Regions from separate parts of the Paenibacillus sp. SEL1 genome, predicted to be linked through region 3. Evidence: predicted binding sites of a transcription regulator. Region 3 holds the regulator's gene; each other region holds the start of a gene.

Region 1 (10,759 bases), 880 kb from region 3:
AATCCCCGGGCAATGGCTACCGCTTTAATGGCTTGGTTTAGTGCACCCGCTCCAATCGCCTGTAATTCTGCATTTCCGCGTTCACGCAGTACTCCTGCGAGTGCGCCTGCAACTGAATTGGGATTGGATTTTGCTGATACTTTTAATACATCCATAGTAAGTACCTCCCCTGGGAATGATGATGGTTTGATTCCACTATTAGATGTTATTCGAGGGTCAGCAAATAATTCCTGCTTTTTGGTGACAGTTTTCCTTATTCTTTCCTTAAGTAGCTCACAAAAAAGTTAATCCATCCGCCATTCATCTTCTTTAAGTCTGATTTTCTGAATTTTGCGGGCTTTTCCATCACTGTCATTCAGTTCTACGCTGATGGCATGAAAGTGCCATTTGCCCATGTCCACTTGAAAACGTACCGGAAGCTGGGTCTGGAATTTCTGTAACACAGCCTCTTTCTGCATCCCAAGCACTCCCTCATAAGGACCTACCATTCCCGCATCTGTCTGATACGCAGTTCCTTGTGGCAAAATCGTATCGTCATTACTCTGTACATGTGTGTGCGTACCTACCACGATTGAAGCACGTCCATCCAAATGCCAACCCATAGCGATTTTTTCCGAGGTTGCTTCGGCGTGAAAATCAACTAGGATATGCTTATGTTTTTTCCGTAGTTCATCGACAATTTCATCTGCTGCACGGAATGGACAGTCAATAGCTGGCAAAAAGGTTCTACCTTGCAGATTAACAATAGCCAGCTCTTTACCTCCACCTTTTACAACGGTATACCCCCGGCCTGGTGTTCCTGGTGGAAAGTTAGCCGGGCGGATGATCCGTGGCTCATCATCTATAAAATCAAATATTTCCTTATTGTCCCAAGTATGATTTCCCATCGTAATCCCATGAACGCCCCAATCAAAAAATTCTCTGGCGATGGCTGGGGTAATTCCTCTTCCCGAAGCCGCATTTTCTCCGTTCACGATAATAACATGCGGGTTGTATTTTGATTTTAGCGAAGGGAGATTCTCCCTCAATGCCTTTCTGCCTACACTGCCGACGATGTCTCCAATAAATAATACGTTGATAGAAAGCCCTCCCTAGTCTGCCTTACATAATGAAAAGTGGCCCTACAAGCAGCGGCCACTTTTCATTGAAATGCTTTTATTTTGCGTATTCTACCGCACGGGTCTCGCGTATAACGGTAACCTTGATATGTCCCGGGTAGTCCAGTTCATTCTCAATCGTTTTCGTAATATCGCGGGCCAGTCGGAATGCTTCCGCATCATCAATTTTCTCTGGCTGTACCATGACACGAACTTCGCGTCCGGCTTGAATCGCGTATGATTTTTCAACGCCTTCAAAAGATTCGGAGATGCGTTCCAGCTTCTCAAGACGACGGATGTACGTCTCTAGCGTTTCACGCCGCGCTCCCGGTCTTGCTGCTGACAGGGCATCTGCCGCCCCAACCAGCATGGCGATCACTGAAGTCGCTTCGCAGTCGCCGTGATGTGAAGCAATGCTGTTGATGACGACCGGGTGTTCCTTGTACTTCTTCGCCAGTTCCACGCCAATTTCAACGTGCGATCCTTCCACTTCGTGATCCAGCGCCTTCCCGATGTCATGCAGCAATCCTGCCCGTCTTGCCAGTACAACGTCTTCGCCCAGTTCCCCGGCCATCAGACCTGTCAAGTATGCAACTTCCATCGAGTGCTTCAATACGTTCTGTCCGTAACTCGTACGGAACTTGAGACGTCCCAGGATCTTGATCAAATCCGGATGCAAGCTATGCACGCCCACCTCAAAGGTGGCCTGCTCACCATACTCACGGATTCGTTCGTCCACCTCTTTACGGGATTTTTCCACCATCTCTTCAATACGAGCCGGATGTATCCGTCCGTCCGCTACGAGCTTTTCAAGCGCAGTACGCGCAATCTCTCTACGAATCGGATCAAATCCGGACAAAATAACAGCTTCCGGCGTATCATCAATAATGAGGTCGATTCCTGTAAGGGTTTCAAGTGCACGGATATTACGGCCTTCGCGCCCGATAATCCGGCCTTTCATTTCTTCGTTCGGCAATGTGACAACAGAAACCGTCGTTTCTGCTACATGATCTGCCGCACAGCGTTGGATGGCCAGTGTGATGATTTCACGAGACTTTTTGTCCGCTTCTTCTTTGGCCTGCTGTTCAATTTCTTTAATCATCTGAGCTGTTTCATGACGAACTTCCTGCTCTACGTTGGTCAGAATAATACTTCTTGCATCCTCCATCGTCAGATTGGAAATACGTTCCAACTCAGTTACCTGACTCTTGTAAATCAAATCAATTTGCTGCTGGGTTTCATCGATTCGTTTCTCTTTGTTGGCCACTTGTTCTTCTTTGCGTTCCAGCGATTCCAATTTTTTATCCAGCGATTCTTCTTTTTGCAGCAATCTTCGTTCCTGTCGTTGAATTTCATTGCGACGTTCACGAGTTTCTTTTTCAGCTTCGGCACGAATGCGGTGGATTTCATCTTTCGCTTCCAATACCGTTTCCTTCTTCAGCGCTTCTGCCTCTTTTTTCGCGTTCTCCACGATTTGCGCGGCAGCTTCTTCCGCACTGGAGATCTTAGCTTCTGCAATAGATTTGCGAATAAAATAACCAATCCCGAACCCAAAGAATAACGCGGCTACAGCAACGAGAACGAACCAGATCGCAGTCATCATACTGTTCACCTCCCCGTTGGTTCCTCCAAGGCATTCCTTGGGACTTTTTGCAATTGTCACATTTACTTTGATCGTCAAACTAAGACAACGACACAAGGTCGTTTCATTTCATATGCACATGCTTTCACATGTACAATTCCGCCTGGCATAGCGGCATCACTTGTTATTTGGCGATGAGAACTCACCCGTGGATTCCGCTTTTTTGGAAGGAAAAAGGGCGTTCCACAAGTATCGTTTCATATATATTTTATTATTTGACAAATGGCATTGTCAAGGGAATGCAAACATTAGTAGACTACCATGCAGCTTTCCCTGTAATAACTAGCTCATCCTATCCGTTCATACTAGTCAAAGGTTCAGCAGCCGTTTGGCAACTATTCCTCCCACTGCAACAATTCCTCGTCATCTGAAGCAACGTCATGCTCGGCCGCAGTGAGATGATTGACCACTCGGCGTGTCATATCCCCCGAATATCCGCGTCTCATGAGAAAAGGGTAGGTTTTCCTTTTTTTCTCTATTATATCACCACGTATCTGATTCCATTTCTTACGTCCGACCGTCAAAGCGCTCTCCCACTCCTCATTATCGGTGATCTCACCTAACGCTTCGCCAATAGAGGCTTTAGAGATGCCCTTCTGACGAAGTTCTTGCCTAACCCACATCTTCCCCTTACGTTGGCTAGTTATGCGCTGCCTTGCCCATTGGCGGGCGTATAAATCATCATCTACGAGTTGTTCCCTTTGCAGTCGAACCATTACTTCGTCAATAACAGACTGATCCAGTTCTTTTTGTAACAAACGTTGGGCAATTTCCTGACGTGTGCGAGGCTTTCGCCCCAAATAACGAAGCGCAAGTACATAAGCCTGTTGCTTTTCATCTGCCAGAACGATATCTTCCAGTTCTTTTTTATCAAATGACGTTCCTTTGAACATATTGTACTTGATCATTACATCTTCTAATACAGACAGCGAATACGGACCAAAATGAATGATATACCTTCCACGTTTGCGTCCCTGTCCCTGCTCTACCCTAGTAATCATCAATTCCTCATGATCCGGAAAAAGAGAAATCCCTTGTTGCTTATTTGCTTCCGAAGTGTGTTCATCTTCATCGTCCAACTGCAATACATTTCCCTCACTTTGAAATTCACGAAAGCAGCCTTTGAACACCTGCTACGCAAAGTTAGATTCCGCTGACAAAGCAGACTTTAAGTTGATGCAAAAATGCCCTGCACAACTGTGCAGGGCATCAGGATCATGCTATTCAAACGGCCGGTGCCATAACCCCGGCCCCAGTTCACAAACCAGGATTCACCAAGCTTTATTCAAGCTCCAACAATTCCTGTTCTTCCTTCGCTTGCTGTGCCAACTCTTCTTCTGTAGGCGGAGCAACCGTCGTAATCAAATTGCTGGCCACCCGAATTTTTTGTTCGATCGTACTAGCAATATTCGGATTTTCCTTCAAAAATTGTTTAGCATTCTCACGTCCCTGACCAAGGCGCTCACCTTCGTAGGAATACCAGGCTCCGCTCTTGTCGACAATGTCATGCTCCGTACCGATATCGATCAAGCTACCTTCTTTGGAAATACCCTCACCGTACATAATATCCACCTCAGCCTGACGGAAAGGAGGGGCAACTTTGTTCTTCACGACTTTAATACGTGTGCGGTTACCCACAATGTCGTTACCCATTTTCAAACTTTCAATACGACGAACATCCAAACGTACCGTAGAGTAAAACTTCAAGGCACGTCCACCTGGTGTTGTTTCAGGGTTACCGAACATAACACCTACTTTTTCACGTAGCTGGTTAATAAAAATAGCAATGGTTTTCGACTTATTAATAGCTCCAGAAAGCTTACGCAATGCCTGAGACATCAAACGTGCTTGAAGACCAACGTGGGAATCTCCCATTTCGCCTTCAATCTCTGCCTTGGGCACAAGTGCCGCTACGGAGTCAACAACTACAATGTCTACTGCTCCACTACGTACAAGGGCTTCGGCAATCTCAAGCGCCTGCTCTCCTGTATCTGGTTGCGATAGTAACAACTCATCAATATTGACACCCAGCTTGCTTGCATACGACGGATCAAGCGCATGCTCGGCGTCGATAAAGGCGGCTTGTCCGCCTGTTTTTTGCACCTCTGCGATAGCGTGAAGAGCTACTGTCGTTTTACCGGATGATTCCGGTCCGTATATTTCAATAACCCGGCCTCTTGGAAAGCCGCCCGTTCCTAACGCAATATCCAAAGCAATCGAACCACTGGGGATCGTTTCCACTTGCATATGGGTAGACTCACCCAACTTCATAATGGAACCTTTACCAAATTGCTTTTCTATTTGACGGAGCGCCATATCCAGCGCAGCACGACGATCTGACAATAAACTCACATCCTTCATTGTTTGTACTTTAATAATACCTTGTTTTGACACGCTTGCCAAGCATTTTTTCGAACATACATTCGTTTTTTTTATTCGTACAACTCTCTTCTATAATTACACCTGTCTCTTAAAACAAAAAAAGAACCGCTGGCAAAAGGCTTTGCAACGGTTCTTCCGATAAGATGATTATACCATGAATATCTATCTAAAACAACTCTACGAGTCACACTGTACATAGATGTTTAAGAGAGTTTCTCGTTCTCTACCAGCCTGCGCCACAATCTGTACAGGATTGCTTTAACTGATCGCAGTCGGATTGTTTCACGGTTGCCACTCAGTCTCAGTTCATGTACTTCCGTTTCCTTGTCGCGTTCAGCAATGCCAATATACACTAGACCGACTGGCTTCCGTTCGGAATACCCAGGCCCAGCTACACCAGTAACTGAAAGTCCAAAATCGCTATCCATGATCATTCTCGCCTGCTCTGCAAGCACAAGGGCTACTTCCTTACTCACTGCGCCTGGCGCATGGTCCCCTTCCAAATAATCATAAGGCACGTTGAGTAACTTCATCTTCATTTCATTGGAATAGCACACGATGCCACCTTGAAACATAGCAGCACTGCCAGGTATAGAAGTAATTTGTTCCATCAGCATTCCACCTGTACAGCTTTCTGCCGCACTCACAGTGAGTTCGCGTTTGGCCATTAGATCTACGATAACCTTCTCCAGCGCAACATCCTCGCTTGCATACATATACTCCGGAAGACGCTGCTGAATTTCTACTTCCGTAGCTGTCAGCTTAATTAATGCTTCACTTTCGCTGGCCGCCTTGGTGGATATACGGATCGTGACTTCCCCTTCCTTGGCATAAGGAGCAATCGTAGGATCTGTCTGGGATTGGATCAGATCTAACAAATGGGTTTCAAGAGCTGACTCACCGATCCCTGCAAATTTTAGCATTTTCGAATAAATTGGCATTTCCTCACCGCTCAATGCCTGCTGAAGCAACCAAGGTTTCGCATGGTTTGCAAACATGGGTTTGAGTTCCTTAGGCGGTCCAGGCAAAACTACATAAAATTTACCGTCCTGTGCAATCGCGTCGCCCACAGCTAGCCCTGTCTCATTTTCAAGCGGAGTAGCACCTTCAATAGAAAGCGCCTGCCGGCGGTTATTCTCGGTCATTTCTACCCCACGGTTACGGAAAAATTGATCTAGCTTGTCCATTGCAAGACGATCTATGTGCAATTTCCGCCCCAATACAGCCGCTATCGCCTCTTTCGTCAAATCATCCTGAGTCGGCCCCAGACCGCCGGAAAACAAAATAATATCCGCACGCTTCTGAGCAATTCTTATCGCTTCCTGAAGCCGATTTATGTTATCGCCAACCACAGTCTGAAAATATACATCGATTCCAATTGTAGCCAGCTCTTGTGACAAATATTGAGCATTTGTATTCACTATTTGTCCGAGCAATAACTCTGTTCCTACTGCAATTATTTCAGCTTTCATCAATTCTTCCTCCTGTACTGCGAATATTATGGGAATTATATAAAGAAACAGCAATAAGTTTAGTCCCTATTGCTGTTTCCATAAAATTTATCCTGTTAAACTTTGGAGGAGCTCAGCAAATGGATATTTTTCACGAAATAATCAATACCCGAATAAATGGTGATCAACACTGCTGCCCATATCGCTATTAAATCAAACGGTATACCAAGAAAAACAAACGGGAAATTATTAATGAGCAGCGCTACAATAGCAACGATCTGGATGATCGTCTTTAATTTGCCCCAATTGCTTGCAGCAACCACAGACCCATCCAGTAAGGCAATCTGACGCAGCCCCGTAACCGCAAACTCACGGCTAACAATCACAACGACAATCCATGAATCAATTTTCCCCATTTCTACCAAGGAAACCAAAATAGCGGTTACCAAAAGCTTATCAGCAAGGGGGTCCAACAGCTTGCCCAAATTGGTGACCATATTATTTTTACGTGCCAAATATCCGTCAAGACCATCCGTGCTGGCTGCTACAAGGAAAATGATAGCCGCAATCAGCTGATTATACGGCAGCTTGAAAGCTCCGATCTCAATCGGCGGCGGATAAAAATCAAAGTCCACCAGCAAAGCCAGCATCATCACCGGGATAAGGCAAATCCGCGTTATTGTAATTCTGTTGGGTAAATTCACAACACACTCTCCCCTGATTATCGTACTTGATTACAAATGGCAGTTTTCGGATTAAATTCAATCCTATGTAAATCGCTTTCGACGAGCGCTATACACCTGAATTGTCTGCATTTTCGTTACAAGTATAATATGGCGCAAAACGCATGTCAAAATAACCTGCCGCACATCAAGCAACGTTTTTTCCTACAAAATATATGAGGGAAAACGGCTTTATTTCATGTTTGTAAATTGAAGCTCCAATGGCAAATCAGCTTTACGTAGCAATTGAATGATCGCCTGTAAATCATCCCTGTTTTTTCCGGTCACTCGGATTTGATCACCTTGAATCTGACTTTTGACTTTTAGCTTGGAGTCCCGAATAAGAATATTAATTTTCTTGGCATTATCTTGATCAATTCCCTGCTTAAGCGAAAGACGCTGACGCACTGAACCTAGAGAAGCGGGTTCCAATTTGCCATACTCCACATTTTTAAGGGACAGACCTCGTTTGGCCATTTTAGATTGCAAAATATCAATCACCGCATTCAGCTTGTACTCGTCTTCCGATGCAATCGTAAGAGCTTCTTTCTCAAGCTTGAGGCTACTTTTGCTATCCTTGAAATCAAATCGTGTTTCAATTTCACGCTCCGTCTGATGAACCGCATTTGTTAACTCCTGCATATCCATTTTGGAGACGATATCAAATGAATTTTCTGAAGCCATCGTTTCACTTTCCTTTCCACAACAAAGTTCAATATCTAATTATAGGCTAGTCATTTACAAAAATCCAATAATCCGTTGACTAAAAAGGCGTTCTTGCCAGTTTTCCTGACAAAAACGCCTTTATTTCAATTACGGTCAAAATATCTAATTATGGCTTCGTGTTGGAGTTCGGAACATATCCAAAAGTCCAAGCACAATGTGAGCAAGACCAAAGCCCAGTATGCCATAGCCCCATGCATTCGGTGTCAGATAATAGCCCAGTAAACTGACAATGATACCGAGCCCAGTCACAATCCAGCTGACGGTCATAACGTATACACCTCACTTTGCGGAAAATGAAATGACTGCCTTTCCAGGAATTACAGTCATTAGTATTTCCTCACACCAAGGCGTTTATTCACCATCAGTAGTTGTAGAATCTGTACCACTTTGTGCTGAATCCGTACTGCTACCTGTCGTAGAATCTGCAGGTGAACCCGTCACTCCTGCACTCGTTCCGGTCGAAGAAGCTTCTCCTTGCTGGATCAGTACACGTGTAGTCGACTTATTATCTGTTATCGGTTGACCTGCTACGGAAATATCTGTGGCAGAAGACCGTCCTGATTTGATATATAAACCTTCCGGACCAATATCGAAAGACATGGCATCTCCACTTTTAGTCATACCGTAGCTCAGCTTTTCTCCACGGGAATTTTGTCCCTTGTACACTTCAAGCCAGCTTTCACCCGTAGCTTTAATATCAACCTTGGCTGTGGCTCCCGTTGCACTGGAAACTTTGAAAATCGTCGTCTTGCCTTGCTTGCCGTCCTGTGCCACAGTTACACCTTGTTGTGGTGTAGTCGTATCCGGCTGCTGTCCAGTATCTGGAGTAGTAGCATCCGTATTCCCCGTACCATCTGGCTGAGTTTGTCCGGTTTGCCCCGCATCAGGAGTCTTCCCACCAGCACCATTTGGAGCCGTCGTTTGACCATTGTTCGGCTGTGTCGTAGTGGTATCAGGAGTAGACGTGCTTGGCGTTGTACTTGGTGTTGTAATCGGCGTTGTGTTTTCTGCTGTTTTTGGAGTTGAATGGTTGTTGCTCACCCAATAAGCATAAATAACCCCAACAATGAGAACTAGAAAAAGCCACATTAACGCTGTAGGCAACCATTTAAGATTACCAATCGTGGCGGGACGGCTGGAGCGTTTCTGTGTAACAGGCTCCATGACTGCTTCCGGCTCAGGTTCAGGCACATTGCTTTGATGCCCTTCCAGAATCTCATCAGGGTTCAACCCGACCGTTTCAGCGTATGTTTTAATAAAAGCTCTGACATAAAAGCTTCCCGGCAGCACTTTGTAATCGCCCGTCTCAATGGCTTCCAGATAACGTTTGCGTATCTTCGTCATTTCCTGAACATCGTCAAGGCTCAATCCTTTTTGCAGCCGGGCCTCCTTTAATTGCTGACCCAGTTCTGACATGTCATCATCTCCTTGTATAATTACGCTTATTTAAAGATCTTCTGTATAACTGGCTGTAAAGGTATCATAAATAATTTCCTCAGCCGGATTATTGCGAAGTTCAATAATGATATTGAAATCGTCAAAGCTGTATCCTGATTCACGTACAAATACATCAGGATGCTCAATCACTTTAGTACTTGGCATGCTCATGATTTCCTGAAGCAGGTGATAATGTCTTTCATTTGACCGAATTGTACTCACAATACCATCAATAATAAACACATTGTTTGGGTTCATTTCTTCTTCAGAGAGCTGACTGCGCACCGTCTGTCGTAGTAACGTTGAAGACACAAAAGTCCAACGCTTCATTGCGCATACACTACTGGCAATAATGGATTCCGTTTTGCCCACACGCGGCATCCCGCGAAGACCGATCACCTGATTGCCGTCCCTCTTTAATACTTCACCCAAAAAATCGACCAGCAACCCAAGCTCATCGCGTGTAAAGCGAAATGTTTTACGATCATCTGAATCCCGATCGATGTAACGGCCGTGTCTTACTGCCAATATATCAACCAGTCTCGGAGCACGTAAGGCCGTGACTGTAATGTTGCTCGCTTTTTTTAACGTGTCTCCGAGAATGCGTATTTTCTCGTCATCGTCCGTTTCAAGCAACATCCCCCGTCTTTCGCCTTCAACACCGTTGATTGTCAGTATATTAACCCCCAGAATACCAAGCATGGAAGCAATGTCTCCCAGCAGTCCGGGTCGATTTTTATGTATCTTGTACTCCATGTACCACTGTTTCGTTTCTTCCGTCACGTTAGCACCTCATTCACATTCAAACCGTCAACAACTCCAAATCAAAGCATTATTGTATCATAAAATAACATCTTTCGACAAAACCAATTATTGAAATTCGATAGGCTACATTGTGTTGTAAGCCTCAATCACGTTTATGATATATAAATTACAATGGAATTACAAGAACAGCTCTGTAACCATTACAGAAAAGCCCCCATAAGGGAGCTTTTCATGTTGGTTCCTACTTATGCGTTGCTCTTAGCCAATTTAACCATTAGCCGGGCGATGGTGTGACGCTCGTCCTCATCGGCAACTCCCCACAGTTCTTTCAGTGCGCGGTTGGAGTGGTTGGCTGGATCGACCTTCTCATCCAGAAAATCACCGATTTCATAAGCAAGCTCTGAAATGGTATCTTGGCTGATTCCCAGCTTCTCCGCTTGCTCTACACGCTGACCAAGGAACTTTTTCCAAACATCAAAATTCTGAACAACTGTTGACATACTTAAATCCTCCTTAGATGATTCAGATTTAAAATCA
Region 2 (10,759 bases), 680 kb from region 3:
CTACAAGGAAATTGTGCTCACAGGTATCCACACTGGCGGTTATGGTGATGACATGGATAATTATGACCTGTCTGATCTGCTGTGGGATCTGGAGAAGGTGGAAGGGCTGGAGCGTATCCGTATCAGTTCGATTGAAGCCAGCCAGATTGATGAAAAAATGCTTGATGTGCTGAACCGTTCCACCAAGCTGGTTCGTCATTTTCACATACCGCTTCAGGCGGGGGATGACACTGTATTGAAACGGATGCGTCGCAAGTACACGACAGAAGAGTTTTATAACAAAATGCTTATGATTCGCAAAGCAATGCCAGATGTAGCGATTACAACGGACGTGATTGTCGGCTTCCCTGGGGAGACGGATGAAATGTTCCGCAATGGCTATGAGCTGATGAAAAAAATCGGTTTTTCGGAAATGCACGTGTTCCCGTACTCCAAGCGCAGTGGAACTCCTGCGGCGCGTATGGAGGATCAGGTGGACGAAGACGTGAAAAATGCACGAGTGCATGAGCTGATACAGCTGTCAGAGCAAATGCAACTGGCGTATGCTGAGAAGTTTGTAGGTCAGGTGCTGGAGGTCATTCCGGAAGTTGCGCCGAAAGGGACCGAAGATAGCGGCATACTCCATGGATATAGTGACAATTATATTCAACTGGCGTTTGAAGGTACTGAGGATCTGGTTGGCAAGGTATGCCGCGTGAAGCTGACGAAGGCAGGCATTAATGAAAGTGAAGGCCAATTGGTCCGCGTACTAGAGAATGGGCTGCAAACAGCTCTGTAAGAACAAAAAAAGCCTGAACAGGCAATAGAGATGGCAAACAAGGATTTCGCCTTTCCTTACAGAGAGGACGGAATCCTTGTTGCGCAAGGAAGGGAGATTACAGGATGGCAGCAAAAAAGGAAATTTCCGCAGGCGGCGTTGTGTTTCGCAAGCAGGGGGAGCAGCTTGAAATTCAGCTCATTACTGACCGATATGGCAAAGTATCCTTGGCAAAAGGGAAAATGGAGTTGGGAGAAACAATCGAACAGACGGCTTTACGTGAAATTCGCGAGGAAACAGGGTTGAACGGGCGCATTATCCAGCATGTAGATATGATTGCTTATACGTATCACCATCCAGAATTTGGGGAAGTAGATAAAGAAGTACACTATTATCTCGTAGAGGCACTGGATGGGGATTTACAGGCACAGATCGAAGAAATTAAAGGAGTTGCGTGGCATACGCCTGAGGAAGCATGGCGTCTCCAGCGCCAGGGTGGATATGACAATAATGATGTCATTTTAAGTAAGGCGCTGTCCATGCTAGGAATTAACGTTTGACTCTGTGGGGAGATATACGATCCTCTAAACGCGTCCACACAGGTAGATAGCAGAGAGGCAAGACCAGCAGAGAGCTAATAACGTTAAACAGAGTTTGGGCATGGGCTACCTTTGCTCCGGGCTCCGTAGATATCCAGGCAGCAGCCATCTCCAGACCAGGGATCAACGGCATAAAGAGCAAGGCTCCGCCTACGTTCAGCAGCACGTGGGACCAGGCTACAAATTTGCCGGACACGCTGCCGCCAACAGCGGCAATCAGGGCTGTTACGCAGGTGCCTACATTGGAGCCGATGACGATGGCGATCCCCACATCAGCTGGCAAGGCTCCCGCAGCGGCAAGGCTAATCGCCATGCCAATGACGGCTGCGCTACTGTGAACCAGCGCGGTCAGGCAGGCTCCAGCAGCGAAGGCCCACCACATGTTGGCTGCAGCGTGATCAAGAAACCAACGGAATAGTCCGGCCTGCTCAATCCAGGGTCCGACCGACTGCATCACGCGAATACCCGCCAGAATCAGCGAAAATCCAGCAAAGACGAGGCTGATATATTGTACAGCCTGCGGACGGCTGAGCCCATTGGAGCCGGATGAAGCTCCGGCAGACACATACTGGCGGCTGGGGACAGCTTCACTCCACAGCACGGCAGTGCTCCAGCAGAGCAGTGAGCCGCAGAGCAGCGGAACAGCCAGCTTGCCGAGCTGGAGCCCCATCAGCTCGGTGGTCAGGCAGGTGCCGATATTGGTGCCGAGAATGATGCCGAGCGTGCGGCCGTAGGTCAATAGCCCGGCGTTGACCAGTCCGATCGTCAGCACCGTTACGGCGGTGCTGCTTTGCAGCAGGGTGGTAATGCCTGAGCTGAACAGCATGCCCCGCCAAGGGGAAACTGTGGCGCGGTTCAACCAGCGGGTGAGGAAGGGGCCGGCCAAATGCCGGAGGGCTGCTTCCATCAGCTTCATCCCGCCCAAAAAAATAAACAGCCCACCGCACAGCGGGAGTATAACATGTATAAACACGGGCATAGCCCCCTTTTCTAGGTGAAAATACTTATGTAACAGCCTATGATCTGTCGGGGACAGCCATGACAAGCATGGCCGAGCTGTTTTTTTATAGAACGATAATTTTTGTAGTATCTTCACAAGCTTTAAAAGCGTGACGTCGATATACAGGCGGGCAGTAGCGGAGCGGTTCATTTGAATCTGGAGAAGCGCCAGCGTTCGCCTTTGCAACGGGATTCTTACCTTTAAATGTGTTACCTAATTCCAAGAATCCCGTTGCAACAGCGATCGTAAGATCAAATGAACCGCGGAACCGCGCCCCTATCGAACAACGTTTTAACACTTTGAGTAATCCAAGAATGGGAGTGAAGGATTTTGCCTTCAGTAATATTAGAACGCAGCCGTAAAAAAAGGCTGGAGCACGCACACCCTTGGGTGTTTAAAAACGAAATAGCCAAGATTGAGGGTGACCCAGAGGCAGGCGATTTGGTCAGCATCGTTAACCATCAGGGGCGTTATTTGGCGACAGGTTACTATAATCCGGCTTCACAAATTACAGTACGTGTGATGTCCTACGAGCCGCTGGAAGCAATGGATCAAAACTTTTTTGCCCAACGCTTTCGCAAATGTCTGGAGCACCGCGAACGTTTTGTGACCGGGGGAAACGCTTATCGGTTGGTGTACGGTGAGGCTGATTTTTTGCCTGGACTGATTGTAGATCGATTTGGTGATGTGTTGGTCGTGCAGTTGTTAACGCTTGGCATGGATCGGCGCAGGGAAGAAATCAGGGATGCGCTCGTTGAAGTAGTGGGTCCTGTTGGTATATATGAGCGCAGTGATGTATCCATCCGTGAGCTGGAAGGATTGGAACAAACGAAGGGTCCTTTATACGGTGATTGCCCGCGTCATGTGGTGGTGACGGAAAATGGCCTGCAAATCAAGGTTGATATCGTAGAGGGCCAGAAGACGGGTTATTTCTTTGACCAGCGTGAAAATCGTGCGGCCATAGCACCATTGATGACAGGTTGGGGAGTACGTAGTGGAATTACGCTACAAGAAGTAGCTGCAGACTCAGGAGATGCGGACACAACGGTCTTGAAGCCAGTGAATAAAAGTGGTAAGGTTGTTGAATTCCCATTCTGGGATGGCGCAACCGTATTGGAATGTTTTTCACATACGGGAAGCTTTACGCTTAATGCATGTAAACATGGTGCTAAAAAAGTAACATGTCTTGATATTTCTGAGCATGCGATTGAAAGTGCGCGGGATAATGTCAAGCTGAACGGTTTTGAGGAACGCGTCGAGTTTGTCGTCGACGATGCTTTTCAATATTTGCGCAATCAAGTGAAAGGTGTAGAGGAACGCAATGCACGAGCCGGGGGCAAAGGAGATACATCCAAGCCGCTGACAGCAGGTGGCGGACGCACCTTTGATGTGGTCATTCTCGATCCGCCAGCCTTTGCCAAAACGAAGAACGCTGTCAAAGGAGCTACACGTGGGTATAAAGATATCAACCTGCATGGGATGAAGCTTGTCAATGAGGGTGGCTATCTGGTGACAGCGAGCTGTTCGTTCCATATGCGGCCAGAGCTGTTCTTGGACACTATTAAGGAAGCGGCGGCAGATGCCGGCAAAATCCTTCGTCTGGTAGACTGGAGAGCGGCTGGTAAGGATCATCCTCAAATTTTGGGTGTGGAGGAAGGCCATTACTTGAAATTCGCCATCTTTGAGGTGCGCAGCCGGACACAGCTTTAGGTTTCATACAAAGTCAAAGTCAATCGCCTTTTTGGTGATTAAATAGGTAAAATAGACTCATTTTAGGTATAAATCAGTCCTGTAGAGAAGGCATGCACCAAGCCAACCTGCGGGACTGATTTATTTTTAGGGGGAGGATGAATTGCTACAACATGGCAAACGTACGTTCTTTTCTCCCTTGCCTGATATGCTATACTGTTTAATAGAATGTTGTTCGTTGGAAAGGAGGCCGCATCATGTCGGTCCGCTTGTTGATTGGCCGCTCTGGCAGTGGTAAAAGTACGTTAATCCGCAATGAAATGACGTCTATGTTACGCGAGGAGCCGCTAGGTAAGCCTATGCTGTTACTTGTACCGGAGCAATCGTCATTTGCTTCCGAGCATGCGTTACTTACAGAAGCCGGAAACGGTATTCAGGGGTCGGTGCGCGCCCAAGTGATGGGATTGCATCGTCTTGCCTATTTAGTTATGCAGGAAACCGGGGGTTCAGCACTGGTGCCTGTAACGGAAGAAGGCAAGAAGATGCTTTTATATAAAATTATTCGTCGTCGAAAGGATGAACTGAGCTTGTTTAAGGATTCGGGAGACCAGCTCGGCTTTGTGGATCGGTTGAATACATTGTTTACGGAGCTAAAGCAGTATAGAAATGATACTCGGTCCGTACCCGAGCAACTGGAGCGAATGAACGCTGTGGGAGAGTCAACTCCGATTTTGCGCGGCAAGCTCAAAGATATCAGTCTAATCTATGAGGATTTTGAACGAGAGCTGACGCTTAAATATATAGACGGTGAAGATACGCTGCGCATGCTGGCAGAACAGATTGCGGAGTCTTCCCTTGTACGTGGAGCAGATATTTGGATGGATGGATACCGCAGGTTTACACCACATGAATACAAGGTGGTGGAGCAACTTATGTTGCATGCCTCTTCGTTGACGGTGGCGCTGACTTGCAACCGCAGCTACGAGAGCGGACAGCTTCCGCATGAGTTGGATTTGTTTCATCCCTCAGCGGCTACGTATGTAAAGCTCAAAGGAATGGCGGACGAGCTGATGATAGAGACGCAGACACAATTACTGCGCCCTGATCCGCTGCCGAGATTTAAGGAGCGTCCAGCGTTGGCATATTTGGAGGCTAACTTTGAACATCGTACAGGGTTGCGGAATCAGGAACAACGGATGCGGTTGCAGCAGCTACGAGAGCAGTGGACAGAAGAACAGCCGGAGGGCATAAAACTGTACACTGCGGCTAATCGCCGTGCAGAGCTGGAAGGGGCTGTACGCGAAATGCGCCGTCTGGCCCGAGATGAAGGCGCGCGTTACCGGGAGATGGCTCTGTTTGTACGTCATATTGAAGATTATGAGCCATGGGTGGAACCGATATTCAAACAGTATGAGGTTCCAGTATTTCTGGATCAGCGAAGAAGTGTATTACATCATCCTTTGGTGGAATTGATTCGGGCTTCGCTGGATATCGTGCAGCGGCGCTGGCGGTATGAGGATGTATTCCGTGCGGTCAAAACAGACCTTCTACTGCCGCTGGACGGTCGGGTGAGCCGCGAGGAGATGGACCGTTTGGAAAACTATGTTCTAGCCTGCGGAATACAAGGCAGCCGTTGGACAGATGGTCGGCCGTGGCAGGCTGTGCCCAGCTTGTCACTGGAGCTGGAGGAGCAGGAACGGAACCGTAGGCGGGATGAAACGTTGGATTTGATGGAGCTATGCCGGGATGTGATCGTTACGCCTTTACGTGCGTTTGAGAAACGTGTGGGCAAGGCACGAACTGCACTTGAGAAGTGTGAAGCGGTATATCTGTTACTGGAGGATGCAGAAATCGGCCACAAGCTGGACGGCTTCATTCATCAGGCAGAGGAAGCAGGAAAACCTGAGCAGGCGAAGGAGCATCGTCAGGTATGGGATGCAGTGCTTGAACTACTGGATCAAATCGTCGAAATGATGGGTGATGAGAGGCTGGATACCTCTTTGTTTGCGGGTGTGCTGGAAACGGGATTGGCCGAGTTCCGTATGGGACTTGTTCCGCCGGCTCTGGATCAGGTTCTGGTCGGAAACACGGACCGTACGCGTGTATCCGGTATTCAACATGCCTTTGTGCTAGGTATGAACGAAGGTGTGATGCCGGCTGTGTTCCATGAGGACGGTGTGCTGAATGAGCAGGAGCGTACGGCATTAAACGAACGAGGCGTAGAGCTGGCGCCGGATATGACAAGACGTCTGTTGGACGAACGTTTTCTCGCTTATACGGCCCTTACCTCAGCCGGTAAAAGCCTGTGGATGAGCTATGCAGTTACTGATGAAGAAGGCAAGTCATTGTTGCCGTCTGAGTTAGTACGACATGTGCGGCACCTGTTTCCTAGTCTGGACGAACGTCCGTTGGCTGGATACCCTTTGCCTGGGGATGCTTGGACGACGCAATGGGAGTATGCTTCTCATCCGTCCGAGGCTTTGCCGCAGCTCATTGCGCAATTACGGCATTGGCGACGTGGCGGTGACATTTTATCTCCTTGGTGGGAGGTATATAACTGGTATGCAAGCCAGCAAGGGCGTGAGAAGGACAAGCTGCGTCAGCTGTTGACCTCACTTTTTTATGAGAACCATGCCGAAATGCAGAAGGAAACAAGCCGCCGTCTGTACGGTAGCAAGCTGCGTACCAGCGTATCTCGTATGGAACGTTTTGTGGCATGTCCATTTTCGCACTTTGCCTCTCACGGTCTTCGTTTGAAGGAACGTCAAATGTATCGCCTGAAGGCCCCGGATATCGGACAATTATTCCATGCAGCGCTTGGAGAGATGGCGATCAATCTGCGTAAACGCAATGTCAGCTGGGGCAGTCTCAGCACCGAGGAATGCCGACAAGAGGCGGAAAGTACAGTGGAGCGTTTGGCTCCTCGTCTGCAAGGCGAGATTTTAATGAGCTCTAAGCGGTATGGCTACATTTTGCGCAAATTGAAAGACATCGTGAGCCGTGCTTCGTTGATTTTAGGTGAACATGCGCGAAGAGGTAGTTTTGAGCCGATTGGGCTGGAGTTGGACTTTGGACCGGGTCAGCAGCTTCCTCCGTTAAGCTTCCGGTTAGATAACGGCGTTGTGATGGAAATTGTCGGACGGATTGACCGTGTAGATGTGGCAGAGGGAGAAAAGGGGTTACTTTTGCGTGTCATCGATTACAAATCTAGCCAAAAGGATCTCAAGCTGCATGAAGTGTACTATGGCCTGTCCTTGCAAATGCTCACCTACCTGGATGTGCTGCTGAATGCGGCGGAGGAATGGTTGGGCGAGACAGCTTATCCAGCGGGTACCCTGTATTTTCACGTCCACAATCCGATGTTGCAGTCGCCTAACGGTCTTAGCGCAGAACAGGCTCGTCAGGAGCTTTTGAAACGTTTTAAGATGAAGGGATTATTGCTTGCGGATCGGGATGTAGTTGGACAAATGGATACAGCATTGGACAAAGGATATTCCTCTATTTTACCTGTTGCGGTGAAAGCAGACGGCAGTTTTTATAGCAGTGCTTCGGTTGCTTCGCCGGAACAGTGGGACAGCCTGCTAGCTTCGGTGCGTAATAATATTCGGACGATTGGCACACGGATGACAGAGGGCGATGTGGCCATTGAACCTTATCGAATCCAGCAAGAGACGGCTTGTACCTTCTGTTCTTTTAAGCCTGTATGTCAATTTGACGACAGTCTGGAGGGCAGTGGCTACAATCAATGGGGTAAACCCGGTAAGGATCAAATCTGGAATCTGTTGGGTCATACACAGGAAGGGAAAGGAGGAATGGACCAATGATAGGCACGTCAAACACTAAAGACATGCCGAAGCCGGAAGGCAGTATGTGGAGCGATGACCAGTGGCGTGCCATTTCGGAATCGGGTAACAACATGCTGGTCGCGGCAGCGGCAGGGTCTGGTAAAACAGCGGTGCTCGTAGAGCGTATTATTCGTAAAATTGTCGATCCTCAGCTTGGCTTCAGCGTGGATCGGTTGCTGGTAGCAACCTTTACGAAGGCTGCAGCCGCCGAAATGCGTCAACGGATACGCGAAGCGTTGGAACGTGTGTTGGAACAGGAACCGGAAAGTGAGCATGTACGCCGTCAGCTGTCGTTGCTGAATCGGGCCTCGATTACGACGCTTCACTCATTTTGTATGGAGGTCATCCGCAGGCATTATCAGGCCATTCCTCTTGACCCTGGTTTTCGGATTATGAATGAGCATGAGACAGAATTGCTGCGTCAGGAGCTTCTAGAAGAACTGTTTGAGGAGAAATATGAGGCTCATGATGAAGGCAGTACATTCCGCAGACTGGTCGACTGGTTTAGTGGAGAACGCACCGATGATGCAATGTACGTGCTTGTTCAGCGGTTGTATGATTTTTCTCAAAGTCATCCTTGGCCAGAACATTGGCTGCGGGAGACAGCGGCAGCATTTCGTGTACAGGATGTAGCCGCTTTGGGAGAGACTCCCTGGGTTCGCAGCATTTTGGCGGATGCCGTACTTTCTTTGCGCGGAGCAGCGAGCTTGCTTGAACAGGCGCATGAAACAGCTATGCAGCCCGGCGGTCCTGCACCTTATGCCGTAACGCTGCAAGAGGATGCGACGATGATGAAGGGATTGCTGCAAGAGCTGGAGACACAGCCGTGGGCATCTCTATATGATCATTTTCAGGCAGCTGCCTTCGGTAAGCTCAAGCCGGTCAAAAAAGATCAGACTGAGCCTGCATTGCAGGAACGGGTTAAGACGCTACGCGAAGCAGCCAAAAAAATGATTACAGATATGAAGGCTTCCCTGTTTGGCAGGAGAGCAGAAGCCTATTGGGAGGAGCTACACGCCGCGGCTCCGCTGATGGACGAATTGGTAGAAACCGTGATTGTATTTGGGGAACGATTTCAACAGCACAAGCAGTCAAAAGGGTTGGTGGATTTCGGGGATTTGGAACATTATTGTCTGAAAATATTACGACATCCTGATTCTACTCCGTACAAGCTACTACCTTCCGACGCTGCACTCGAATACAAGGCGCAATTTGACGAGGTGCTGTTGGATGAGTATCAGGATACGAATACCGTACAGGAAGATATCGTTAGGCTGGTATCACGGGAGGAACCGGGTAACCGTTTTATGGTGGGCGACGTGAAACAGAGTATTTATCGGTTTCGGCTGGCGGAGCCGGGTCTGTTTTTGAATAAGTATCAACGGTACGGCATGCAGGAGCAGGAAGATGGCTTTTTAGTTGATCTGGCGCGTAATTTCCGCAGTCGGCAGGAAGTTGTCGATGCGGTCAATTTGGTGTTCCGCCAGATTATGAGTGTGGATGTGGCGGAAATTGAGTACGATGAACGAGCCTGGCTGGTACACGGCGCATCCTATCCCGACCCGTCGGATCAAGACACCGCATCTGTATATGCACCTGAGCTGCTCTTAGTTGATAAGGGTGGACAGGGTCTTTCCGAGGCTTCGGAGCTGTCCGAAACGGGGGACGAATCTGCTCTACAGGAAAGTGAGCTGGCTGAGCTTGCGGAGCTAGAAACGGCACAGTTAGAGGCTCGTGCGATCGCGCAACGGATTAAAGAACTGACCGGAGACACTGGACAACCACTGTTGATTTACGACAGAGGATTAAAAGCGATGCGCCCGGCAGCCTACGGCGATATCGTCATTTTGCTTCGTTCCGCAAGCGTGTGGGCCCCCCTAATTGTAGAGGAACTGCGGCTTGAGGGCATTCCGGCTTCAGGGGAGCAGACGACAGGCTTTTTTAAAGCAACGGAAGTTGAGGTGATGTTATCTCTGCTGCACATTATTGATAATCCGCAGCAGGACATCCCGCTTGCATCCGTGCTTCGTTCGCCGATTGTTGGCTTGACCGAAGATGAACTTGCACAAATTCGGTTGGAGAAGCCGGATGGATTATTTTATGACGCATTGCTGGCGGCGGCAGAAGCTGACCCACTGGAAGAAAGTGAAAAAGGGATCTCAGCTGACATCATGGAGTTGGATCTTTTCCCTGAGGACTCTTTATCTTCATCTGACTTTGGTAATAGAAATGACGGGAATACGTTATCTGCCCGACTACGTTCATTTTTGCGTAATTTGAAAGCCTGGCGGCAGGAAGCCCGACAAGGAAGCTTAAGTGCATTGATTTGGAATGTGCTGGAGGAAACAGGATATCTGGATTGGGTCGGTGGACTGCCTGGCGGCTCACAGCGTCAAAGCAATTTGCGGGCGCTATATGACCGAGCGAGACAGTATGAGACTTCTACGTCCAACCGAGGATTGTTCCGATTTCTGACTTTCATTTCCCGTCTACGGGAGCGAGGCGGTGATTTAGGATCCATTAGCGGGGGGACTGAACCCGATCAGGCTGTCCGTATTATGACCATTCATAAAAGTAAAGGACTTGAATTCCCTATCGTGTTTATTGCTGGGACAGCAAAAATGTTCAATCAGCAGGACCTCAATGCGCCGTTTCTTATGCACAAGGAGTTGGGGTTTGGTCCTAAATATGTGGAGGAACAAAATCGTGTCAGCTACCCTACGCTGCCTAATTTAGCGATCCGCCGACGCTCACAGCTGGAGCTATTGGCTGAGGAAATGCGGGTGTTATACGTGGCGCTTACGCGTCCGCGTGAAAAGCTGATTATGACCGGAACCGTGAAGGATCTCGCTTCGCGCGCAGCGGGTTG
Region 3 (10,759 bases):
CGTTTAATATTAATGTAGTGAATAATGGTTCGACAGATATTATACTTATATTATCTGGTGGTCTTAGTACAACTCAAAAAATACCAGCCGGGGAGCAAAGAACTATATCGGGTTATAGCACTAGACAAACTAAATACACGGTAGTAGTCAGTAACACGTACGGAGCATATATGAATTTTATTATACAGGCAAGACAGTTTGATGCCTAAGTTATCTACTGGAATAGTAGTTACTAATTAAACGGGAAACCACAATTTTGTCTAACGTACAATCTAAAAGCTCTGCTAACCTAATTGGTTGGCAGAGCTTATTTCGTTGAAGGGATTACCATACCTTTGACCGAATAAATTATTGAGGTGATCAGCATGAACCATACATATAGAGTGTTAAAGTCGGATATAAAACTATTTGCAGCTGCATTAAGCCAGGTAAAGGTGTACGTTGTTCAGTCGTTGGGCGAGGATTGGGTATCGGTTATAGACTATGGAGGATCCGTAGAAGTTTTCTCCCGATACGATTAAGATTGCCGGAGTGTATAATATGCGGAATCAGTTTGAATTTAGAGTATACAAAAAGGCCTGCTAACCTTAATTGGTCGGCGGGGCTTTTGTTAGACACTGAGTAAGGCAACTTGAATACATAAAGCGCCTTGGATTTAACTCCAAGACGCTCCCCTGCTTGTAGTAACGGTTAGTTAATGTCTCCTGGGTACTGACCAGTAGTACCCCAAGCTTCGCCTTCAACTTTGTTACCGTTGGCTCTGAATTGAATTACGTATTCCCCTGAAGGCATCCCATTAGGGAATGAATTAAGACTAGTCCACGTTAATGTGTCTTCTTTGCCAACAGTTTTATAGACATATTCTCTCCCGTTACCCTGCAAACTCCAAGCAAACTCCAAGTGAGATTTGATGTTCCTTCATTCCGAACTTTAATCTTTACATGTCCATAACCCTTTTTTTGACAGTTGTTTAATTAATTGTTAAATAACGGAAAAAGATCCTATCTGCCAAAGTTTGATAGAATCTTTTTTTGCAGGACAAATTCCCCCTAACTTCGACACTCATGGAATGACAACAGGATTGGAGAAAGAATTCGATCTGAGCTGAAAGAGGTCAATGAATTTATCACATGGTACGAAAGCAAGCAGGCTGGATCTGGATCGGCTTCATATGCCATCAATAAGCACGATAACAATAAAGGATCATTCAGCAACCGCAAGGATTACATGCTATACGATCGTATTCTTAACGTTTGAAGTAAGTGAATATTTTAAATAAATCGAAAAGCTCTGTTACCTTAATTGGTCTGCAGAGCTTTTAACTGTTCAAGGCTTTTAGAATATATCCAGGTATTCTTTCTGGAATTTGATGAAATCTTGCACACTGTCGTGATAGGTAAATCTACCGCCATTTTTATCAATAATCCAGTTGATCTTCTCGTCATTTAACAAGATTCCATACATGCAGTGATGAAGCAGTTCAATTTGCTTTTCATCCCTAATTCGGATCAAATGTTTTTCTTCTTCGACAATGAGGTACCATTTCGTTTCTGTTTCATCTACATCTACGTCTACATCCGCATCTACATACAGTATTGATACCGACAAGGGGAATGGCCAGTCAAACCAATGTCCTCGTTTGTCTTCTCTATAACCTTCAAATGCCATGGTTATTTCCCCCTACTTGGATAATTTCCTGATTAGTTTAAATGTATCTAACGTGCTGCGATTGTACGCTTAATTGGAAACTGTTTTACGGAAGTGGCAGCTATCCTCAGCCTTTGGCATCTTGGCATCAATCTGGTGAATGACCTGCTGTTTGAGGCTGGTACTAGCTGGGATACGTCTGTTTAGGCTGGGTTAACGGAGTTGTGAACTCTGGATTTTATTGTAAATTTCTCATTTGCTCAGGTTTTTAAAGACAATGCTGGTTCAAGGAAACATTTGCGGCAGCCCTTTTTAACATTGGATGACACAGGCTTTTAGGAATACACACATTAAGTTTACTGCTAGTTCTTGTCTTATCCTACTGGCTCAGGAATATCGCCCCCATATTCTTTCCATGGCTTCACGTACACCATCGTAAACTTCTGCAAAAGTTCAGTGTCGCTTTGGCAACCGTCTAATCCGCTATTGTTGCGCAATAGTTGTATCCTCTTTTATCGTTCATTGTTCTGATCTGTATAGTATACGGAAAACGACAGGTAACAAAGAAGTTAAGCGCTTTGTTACCCGATATCAAAACGCTACTACCAATACTTTACAGTTATTCTACTGAGCAATGACGTGGGCCCAACATGAAGGAACTGGAGTTGAAAACAGGTAGCAGTGTAGTGGACATAAAGGCGCGTCTGCTGGCTTTGGAAGAGGGGGACAACAAGAGCGATATACGCTCTATATTGTAATCATAGAGGGCTGGAATGGTGCCCCAAAGATCATTACATTTTCTCGTATGGAAATACGCGCTGTATTAAACCTCCAATGATATGGAGCTTATTTTTTGTACTCGGAATATAATTTGCGCATAACACATCAGGAGGCTGCACTCATGTCTTGAATGTATCTTATTTCTGGAGTGGTTTGTTTCTTATATTTAAAACAAATAGATGGAAAAGATCGGATATATATTGCTACATCGTTACTTACTTCATTAACTTTAAAGGGGATCTGAAAAAACTTTAAAATTGTAATTCATGGATTGTTGCATTCGTCTATATAATTACATCTTTTCCCATTCTAGATAAGGTGGTAGAATGAAAAAAATAGGTATGGGAGGCGTTTTATTTGAAGTATGATAAATATAATTGGGGACAATTTAAAGAGGGAGCGTATCATTGACCCTATAAACTACGTTAACCCTCATTTCTGGAGGGTCAAAAGTGAAAACCCCTTATTCACAGTCTGTTTTACGCCATAACCAAATTTTAATGTGGCTTTGTGTTCTTTCGTTTTTTAGTGTGTTAAATGAAATGGTTCTTAATATCTCTTTACCTGATATTGCTGATGAATTCAATAAAACACCAGCCGTTACAAATTGGGTAAATACTGCCTTTATGCTAAGTTTTTCTATAGGAACAGCTGTATACGGAAAGCTATCTGATCAGTTAGGTATTAAAAGGTTGCTTCTGTTTGGAATCATAGTGAATTGCATAGGATCATTAATTGGATTTATGGGACATACTTTTTTTCCAACACTTATCTTGGGGCGATTTATACAAGGGATTGGTGCAGCTGCATTTCCTTCACTTGTGATGGTCGTAGTTGCTCGCTATATCCCAAAAGAAAACAGGGGCAAGGCATATGGCCTCATCGGGTCTATCGTAGCAATGGGTGAAGGGATAGGACCGGCTATTGGTGGGATGATTGCTCATTATATTCATTGGTCACATTTACTGCTTCTTCCTGTTCTAACGTTTGTCACTGTTCCCTTCCTAATAAAATTATTGAAAAAGGAAGTCGTATCAAAGGGTTCACTTGACATTGCAGGAATCGTGCTTATATCTCTAGGCATTGTAATGTTTATGTTGTATACAACGTCTTACAGAATTTCTTTTCTGGTGATAAGTATTCTTTTCTTCTTGATCTTTTTAAAACATATCAGACAAGTAACCAATCCTTTTGTTGATCCTTCATTGGGGAAAAATACTGCATTTATGATAGGAATCCTTTGTGGCGGACTTATGTTTGGTACCGTAGCTGGATTTGTTTCTATGGTCCCTTATATGATGAAAGACGTTCATCACTTAAGTACCGCAATGATTGGCAGTGGAATTATTTTTCCTGGAACGATGAGTGTTATTTTCTTTGGTTTCCTTGGAGGAGCACTTGTTGATAAGAAAGGTTCCTTACATGTGCTAGCAGTCGGCGTTGCATTTCTTGCCGTCAGCTTTTTGATAGCTGCTTTCTTTATTGAAATGACACCTTGGCTGATGTCTATTATTATAGTCTTTGTTTTCGGTGGTCTTTCTTTTATTAAAACAGTAATATCCACTATTGTTTCAAGTAGTTTAAGACAAGAAGAAGCTGGCGCAGGAATGAGCTTGCTTAATTTTATAAGCTTTTTATCAGAAGGAACAGGGATTTCAGTTGTAGGAGGCTTATTATCAATACGTTTTATTCATCAAAAATTTATACCAATCATTAATTTTCCATCTGCTTATTTATATAGCAATATGTTATTGATTTTTATAGTGGTCATTATAATTAGCGGGATTTTAACTGTTATTGTATATAGACGTTCAGTTTCAGATTCCTGATAAGAGCAGAAAAGGATTACATGCTGAAAATGATCGCATCCTCACGTTTGAAGTAAGTGGATACTCTAAATAAATCAAAAGCTCTGCTAACCTTAATTGGTTGGCAGAGCTTTGTTTGCTGATCAGTTTGATTTTACTAGAGATGGCAACGCAAAGTGTGCGTACAAGATGGTATTATTTCAAATTCAGCCTTGTTACAGAAGGATAGGCTAATTTGAATGCTTAAACTTATAATACCAAAAAATCGCTTTTTCATGGGCTGTGGAAAAATTAGAATATAGCATAGTATCAACTCCGCCGATAACAAAGTTATTTTTAGCATAGAATCGACAAGCTAAAACATTCACATCCTGTGTTTCAAGCATAAGACCAACAAGGTTATTCTGCTTAGCCCACTCGGTTGCTTTACTCAATAAGGCTGCTCCGATTCCCTTGTGTCTCCAGTCTTTAGCGACGGCAATATCCTCAATTAGAGCAAAGCGATTCCAATTAGTACAAAGTTTAATTTGCCCAACACAGTCGTTCTCATCATAATATAAAAAAATAGATTTTCCTTGTTCATCAATATAACTGATGTCAACGTCATCATCCTCATACTGTTTAAAATATGGTTCGGGGAAACTTTCTTCTATATATGTCCAATTATCGTTCTCGTATTTAGGTATAATCCTTCCTGACACAATAAAGCCGTTATTCTCATTTGACTTCTTAAAATCTCCCATATTCGAAAGTAACATTTTAATTATCATGGCTTGTCTCCTCCTGGTTTAATTTCTCTATGCACACTATTCTAAAAGAGAACCACCTTTTCCTGTCTGTTAGATTTATAAAAAGAGCAAAATTGTAGCGACTGTTCAACTATGTGTGATATTCTACGATCTCGTCCGCTTGCTTCAACGATTCATAGCAGTAGTTAGGTGTAGCGTTTAACACAAAAAAAAGCAGGAAGAATCCTTCCTGCTTTTGCTTGAAAACGATTATTAACGTCTGCGTTGTCTATCATTCACGCTAAACAGATTAACAGCCAGTGCGTTACCTCTTGCACGCGCAACGGCTCTTTGATTCGAACGGATGTTTGATCTTCTTCTTCTCAAATCACGTCTGCAATGTCTTCTGCTCATATGATCACCTCCCTTCAAGGAAATGAAGGTACGGATGAATCTTAGTGGTGTTTATGCTTACGCTTGGAAATTTTGATATTCAAGGCATTGGTTGCTAGTGCATTTCCGCTTCCTGTTTTAGCAGCTGCGGCTTGAAAGACTTTAACGACCAGATATCTGTTTTTCCCGATGCGATGCTTATACGTTTTAACTCTATTTCTGATCATCTGCATATCTCCTTTGCTTAGGTCTGCTATATACTATGTCAATTGTGATAGTAATGTATCAGCATAAATCTATTAAAAGCAAAAAGAAGCTGGTACCTATATTACTAATGGTTAACAAAAAACTCATGCGAACCTGTCTTCGCCATTTCAACTTTACGTTGCAGGAGAATGTTACAGGCAGGTCGGCATGAGTCTAATAGTGTAGATAAATAATATGCAGTTTAGTATGAAAATTATTTACTATTAAGAGTGTTAAGTTTTTTCTCGTAGTACGCCTCTTGAGCAAGAATATGATTCAGTTGTTCAGAGAGCTGTTTATATTCTTGGCTGTCTTCTGGGTAATTGTTTCTTTCGGAAATTACAGCTTCGAGTTGCTTTTCTAAATACCTGAAATGGATAAGTATTTGTATGTACTGAATACGATCGTAGGTTGTTATGTGTGATTTCTCTTCTGCATACAAATGATCCATTGTTGGTACTACACAGCTTATGGCGATAAATATCACAACAAACGCTGAAATTATAATTTTTTTCATTTAATTCCTCCTACAGAGCTATGAGTAATTAATATACCATATTTATCTAAAACAAAGAAAGATCTATTAGTTTTGCCCATAACAGTATAGCTGCTCAAGATCAGTGGGTGATTATTTGAGATGAGGAGGCTGATTTTATAGTAGAAACAATAGGAATAGGTTGCTGAAATGAAAAAATAGTTGTGAGATACATAATAACAATACAAAACCGGCTTGCCCTAGGCAGCCGGTTTTGTATTAGTGGTTAGAATAACGGGGAAGAAAGAACGAGAAATCAGTGGAAGTCCCGGAAGAGTCCTACAACCTTGCCCAAAATGCTAACGTGTGTCAGGCGAAGCGGTTCAAAGGCTGGGTTTTCAGGTTGAAGCCGGATATGATCTTTTTCTTTGTAGAAGGTTTTAACTGTAGCTTCGTCTTCATCTGTCATAGCTACAACAATATCGCCATTATCAGCGGTCTGCTGCTGACGTACGATTACATAGTCTCCGTTAGCAATCCCAGCCTCAATCATGCTTTCGCCTACAACAGATAACATGAATATTTTATCCTCACCAACAAAGTGTTGGGGAAGAGGAAAGTAATCTTCAATATTTTCTGTCGCCGTAATAGGAAGGCCAGCAGTTACTTTGCCGACGACGGGGACACGACTAATGGAGTAATTAATCAAGTTGCTGTTATCCGATTCGTCTTGACCGAGTAACTCAATAGCCCGTGGTTTTGTAGGATCGCGTCGAATGAGTCCTTTTTTCTCTAAACGATCCAAATGACCGTGAACCGTAGAACTGGAGGCCAATCCGACAGCCTCGCCTATTTCGCGTACAGAAGGGGGGTATCCCTTTAGACGCACTTCATTGCGGATAAATTCAAGAATGGCCTGCTGGCGGCTCGAAATCTTAGACATACCGTATCAACCCCATTTAGTAACGTTTGGGAAAATTATAGCATAGAACCTCCGTTCGTACAAACATAAGTTCTAAATAATCCCTAAAAATAATCACGAACTTTTGTTCTCTTTTCTATTGAACAAAACAAATGTTCGTGTTATATTGTGAAAACATAAGAACAAACGTTTGGAGGTCGCAGCCAATGATGAAATATAGCACTTATCAAAGTATTTTTCCGATGAATTCAGAAAATTTGCAGGAGACCCGAAAAGAGGGTAGAGCGCATTTTATGCAAATTATTACTAATACTCTTTTACTTAAGCTTCTTATTTTAGTGATTGTTGCTTGGATTGCAGGGGCAGGTGTACTTACGGTTTTCGCGGCACCTTCAGCTTCCCAGGAAGAAGTGACTAAACTGACCGTACAACCTGGAGATACGTTGTGGGAGATTGCCGCAAATCATAAACCGGAACGAATGGATACACGGGTATATATAGAAGGAATTGTGCGGATTAACGGTTTAGAGGATCGGGGAGTACAGGCAGGTCAGGTACTCAAGCTTCCTAACTTCTGACCTATAGACTATTAGAGCTTGTCAGGGAGCGTAATGCGGGAGCCTTGACAAGCTCTTTTCTACATGTCAAAGTGTATTATATCTTTGCTTTTATGGAGGGGACATAATTTGGATATAGACAGCTTAGTACAGCGCATTAATGAATTAGCGCGTAAAGCAAAATCTGAGGGATTGACGGAAGAGGAAGCCATAGAGCGCGCCAATCTTCGGGAAATTTATTTAGGTAACATTCGCCGTAATTTTCGGCAGCAGCTTGAAACAATTGAATTTGTGGACGATGATACGTCGAAGGGAAATGACGGGCTGAAGCATTAATGTTGTTAAAGCGCCCAAGCCTGCAATTTGCCTTTTGTTTTAGGTACCGTTCTCGGTATCTATATAGATCAGCTTTGAGGCAATTGTTTTATTGTAATATATCTGGGAAGGAATTGAGAGATGGCCCGATCATTTGAAAGAAAAGTACGCAAAAACACAGCGCATTTAAATAAATCGCGCAAAAAGCAAGGCATTCAAACCATTAACGGCGCAGGTTCTGCAATGGATATTTTCCGTGGCCGTAACATTACTGTGCCAATTATGCTGGCTGGTCTTTCTGTATTGTACATGCTTATGAGTTACTTTTTGACTAAAACCGGTATGCGAGGGATGGATTGGCTTGTATTCGGCCTATACTTGATGCTGGCTGTTATCTTTTTCATCCGTCGTCCTTATTTGAAAGTGGGAAAGGATACTCTCTATATGCTGAAAGGTGGTAGAGAACGTCCAATGACGGCTGGGGACATGAAAGCCATCAAGATTGAAAAGGGTTACGTAACCGTTGAAAGAAAAGGTAAGGGCGGTAATTTCATTTTCACAAAATCATTAGGTCGCTATGACACGGATGCCATTGCAGAGCGACTTGAGAAGTTTGCGCTATCCAATCAGATACAGGTGGACAAGAAATAACTGATTTAGCCTGTAGCTCTTTAACAAAGGCCGTATGATGTTATTTCATATAACATGCTGCGGCCGCTTGCTTAATATGGGCACACATAACGATTCAAATATTTAACCGAGCAAATAGGTGTACATATACTGTGGAAAGAGAGTGGATAATTCAGATGACGATTCAGGCGGTAATGTTTGATCTTGATGATACCCTTTTATGGGATGAACGTAGTGTAGAAGAGGCATTTGATGCAGCGTGCCAAACAGGCTCCCGTGAAGCAGGCGTTGATCCGAAAACTCTGGAGGAAGCGGTACGTAAGGAAGCACGCGCTTTGTATGAATCCTATGAAACCTTTAGTTTTACTCAAATGATCGGCATTAACCCGTTTGAAGGATTGTGGGCGAATTTTACAGCAGGTGAGCAACCTGAATTCCGCCAATTGGAACAGTTGGCCCCTGTTTATCGAAAGGAATCATGGCGCAGAGGACTCCAGCAACTAGGGATAGATAATGAGAAGTTGGCGGAAAAGCTGGCTACCCAATTTGCTTCGGAAAGACGCGCGCGTCCACATGTATATGAAGAAACGTTTGAGATTCTAGAACAATTGAAGGGACATTACAAACTGTTATTGCTGACAAATGGCTCCCCTGATCTACAACAGGAGAAACTGGATGGAGTTCCTCAATTAGCTCCTTTTTTTGATCATATTGTCATTTCAGGTTCTTTTGGTCGAGGCAAGCCTGATCCGTCTATATTTCAGCATGCTTTGGGGCTTCTTGGTATTGAGCCTGAACATGCTTTAATGGTAGGAGATAAGCTGACGACTGATATTCAAGGAGCGTTGGCAGCAGGTGTACACTCGGTGTGGGTGAACCGGAACGCTAAAACCAATACCACAGAGATCAAGCCGAAGTTCGAAATCAAGCATCTGTCTGAATTGGACGGAATTATTCAAACGTTAAAGTAAGAAATCCATAATCTTTAGAAACGAGTATTAAAAAAACTCCCTTCGCTCGATTGTTACAGAGTGGTCAAGACCCCATTTTATAGACACTAAAAAAAGACCCTAGGCTATAAGCTGCTTCCGATACTCTTTCGGAGGCAGCTTATTTAACTTTCGTTGTGGTCGACACTGGTTGTAAAATTGGATATATTCTTTTATTCTCCTTTGTGCCTCGTCCATATTTCGGATATCATATGGGTAGAGCCCTTCCGTTTTGAGATGCGAGAAGAAGCTCTCCATCGAGGCATTATCATAACAATTGCCTCGGCGAGACATGCTGATTCGGGCGCCAACCTTTGGCAGCATGTCGTGGTACGCATGGGACGTGTACTGGAATCCCTGGTCGCTGTGAACGATGAGGCCAGTCACGTCTTTTTGCTGTTTCCAGGCTTGTCGAAACGTCTGTAAAACCAGTTCGTTATCATTTCTATGGCTCATCTGGTACGCGATAATTTCGTTATTGAACAAGTCTTTAATCGCAGACAGATATAGCCAGCAATCCCCCACACGATATTGCGTGATATCTGTGACCCATTTTTGGTTAGGTTTGGCCGCCTTGAAATCCTGTTTTAGCAGATTTTTCGCCACACGACCTTCTGTAGAAGAAGCATAGTTACAGCGATGCTTCCGGCGAATTTGTGAGCGGATCCCCAAGACCTGCATGAGCCGGAGTACCTTTTTATGGTTCATCCAGACTCCATGATCGTGCTGCAAAAATAGTTGAATTTGGCGATAGCCGTAGACTCCGTTATACTGCTCATACACTTTCTTCACAAGAGCTTTCGCGTCCTGATCCCGATCAGTTCCTCTCCGTTTTAAGAAGGAGTAATATCCACTTCTAGAGACCTTAAACAGCTTACAGAGTTCGCTAACTGGATACTCTTTAGCGGCCTTCTCAATCGTTACATACTTGTGCTCCTCATCTCCTGCATCCAGATTTCCAAACACTTTTTTAGCATATCATTTTCCCGTTTTAACTTTTGGACGTACCTGTCCTGGTCCATATATTCCTTCCGTCGTCCTCGTTGGTCCATAAGTCCGAATTCACCGAGTTCCTTGTACTTCCGCATCCATTCTTTCAACCGATGTCGATCTGCAATCCCGAACTTCTCCATGAGTTTACGATATGTCCAACCTTCTTCGATATGAAGCCGTATGGCCTCTACTTTGGTTTCAAACGTATATTCTTTAAACTTCTGTCCTTTTTTCGCTGGCATAAAAAATGCACCCCCTAGAAATTCATCGGATAAA

The links. The regulator LexA, encoded in region 3, represses DNA repair genes until DNA is damaged. The targets are predictions, from matches to a motif close to CGAACATATGTTCG.
Region 1: a site for LexA is predicted at 5,152-5,165, ahead of recA (recombinase RecA). Genes of this name have one in related genera too.
Region 2: a site for LexA is predicted at 4,223-4,236, ahead of addB (helicase-exonuclease AddAB subunit AddB). Genes of this name have one in related genera too.

Annotation. Positions count from the first base shown of each region.
Region 1 is NZ_CM137723.1:4,324,583-4,335,341, reverse strand. Features, by position in the region: gene ACYCSE_RS20315 (stage V sporulation protein S) at 1-155, opposite strand, end outside; gene ACYCSE_RS20310 (TIGR00282 family metallophosphoesterase) at 285-1,079, opposite strand; gene rny (ribonuclease Y) at 1,156-2,700, opposite strand; gene ACYCSE_RS20300 (regulatory protein RecX) at 3,075-3,824, opposite strand; gene recA (recombinase RecA) at 4,021-5,082, opposite strand; gene ACYCSE_RS20290 (competence/damage-inducible protein A) at 5,325-6,593, opposite strand; gene pgsA (CDP-diacylglycerol--glycerol-3-phosphate 3-phosphatidyltransferase) at 6,689-7,276, opposite strand; gene ACYCSE_RS20280 (YajQ family cyclic di-GMP-binding protein) at 7,487-7,978, opposite strand; gene ACYCSE_RS20275 (hypothetical protein) at 8,123-8,287, opposite strand; gene ACYCSE_RS20270 (helix-turn-helix domain-containing protein) at 8,372-9,436, opposite strand; gene ACYCSE_RS20265 (DUF3388 domain-containing protein) at 9,467-10,240, opposite strand; gene ACYCSE_RS20260 (DUF3243 domain-containing protein) at 10,468-10,722, opposite strand.
Region 2 is NZ_CM137723.1:115,298-126,056, reverse strand. Features, by position in the region: gene mtaB (tRNA (N(6)-L-threonylcarbamoyladenosine(37)-C(2))-methylthiotransferase MtaB) at 1-778, shown strand, start outside; gene ACYCSE_RS00545 (NUDIX hydrolase) at 883-1,317, shown strand; gene ACYCSE_RS00540 (Na/Pi cotransporter family protein) at 1,307-2,329, opposite strand; gene ACYCSE_RS00535 (class I SAM-dependent rRNA methyltransferase) at 2,687-4,066, shown strand; gene addB (helicase-exonuclease AddAB subunit AddB) at 4,303-7,869, shown strand; gene addA (helicase-exonuclease AddAB subunit AddA) at 7,866-10,759, shown strand, end outside.
Region 3 is NZ_CM137723.1:5,200,039-5,210,797, reverse strand. Features, by position in the region: gene ACYCSE_RS23805 (hypothetical protein) at 1-209, shown strand, start outside; partial or broken gene ACYCSE_RS23800 (hypothetical protein) at 366-585, shown strand; partial or broken gene ACYCSE_RS23795 (fibronectin type III domain-containing protein) at 1,070-1,279, shown strand; gene ACYCSE_RS23790 (hypothetical protein) at 1,336-1,668, opposite strand; gene ACYCSE_RS23785 (hypothetical protein) at 2,022-2,144, opposite strand; gene tet (Tet(L)/Tet(K)/Tet(45) family tetracycline efflux MFS transporter) at 2,880-4,256, shown strand; gene ACYCSE_RS23775 (GNAT family N-acetyltransferase) at 4,466-5,005, opposite strand; gene ACYCSE_RS23770 (hypothetical protein) at 5,237-5,377, opposite strand; gene ACYCSE_RS23765 (hypothetical protein) at 5,419-5,583, opposite strand; gene ACYCSE_RS23760 (hypothetical protein) at 5,817-6,119, opposite strand; gene lexA (transcriptional repressor LexA) at 6,394-7,020, opposite strand; gene ACYCSE_RS23750 (LysM peptidoglycan-binding domain-containing protein) at 7,209-7,577, shown strand; gene ACYCSE_RS23745 (DUF896 domain-containing protein) at 7,686-7,892, shown strand; gene ACYCSE_RS23740 (hypothetical protein) at 8,013-8,522, shown strand; gene ACYCSE_RS23735 (HAD family hydrolase) at 8,678-9,472, shown strand; gene ACYCSE_RS23730 (IS3 family transposase) at 9,572-10,456, opposite strand; gene ACYCSE_RS23725 (helix-turn-helix domain-containing protein) at 10,411-10,725, opposite strand.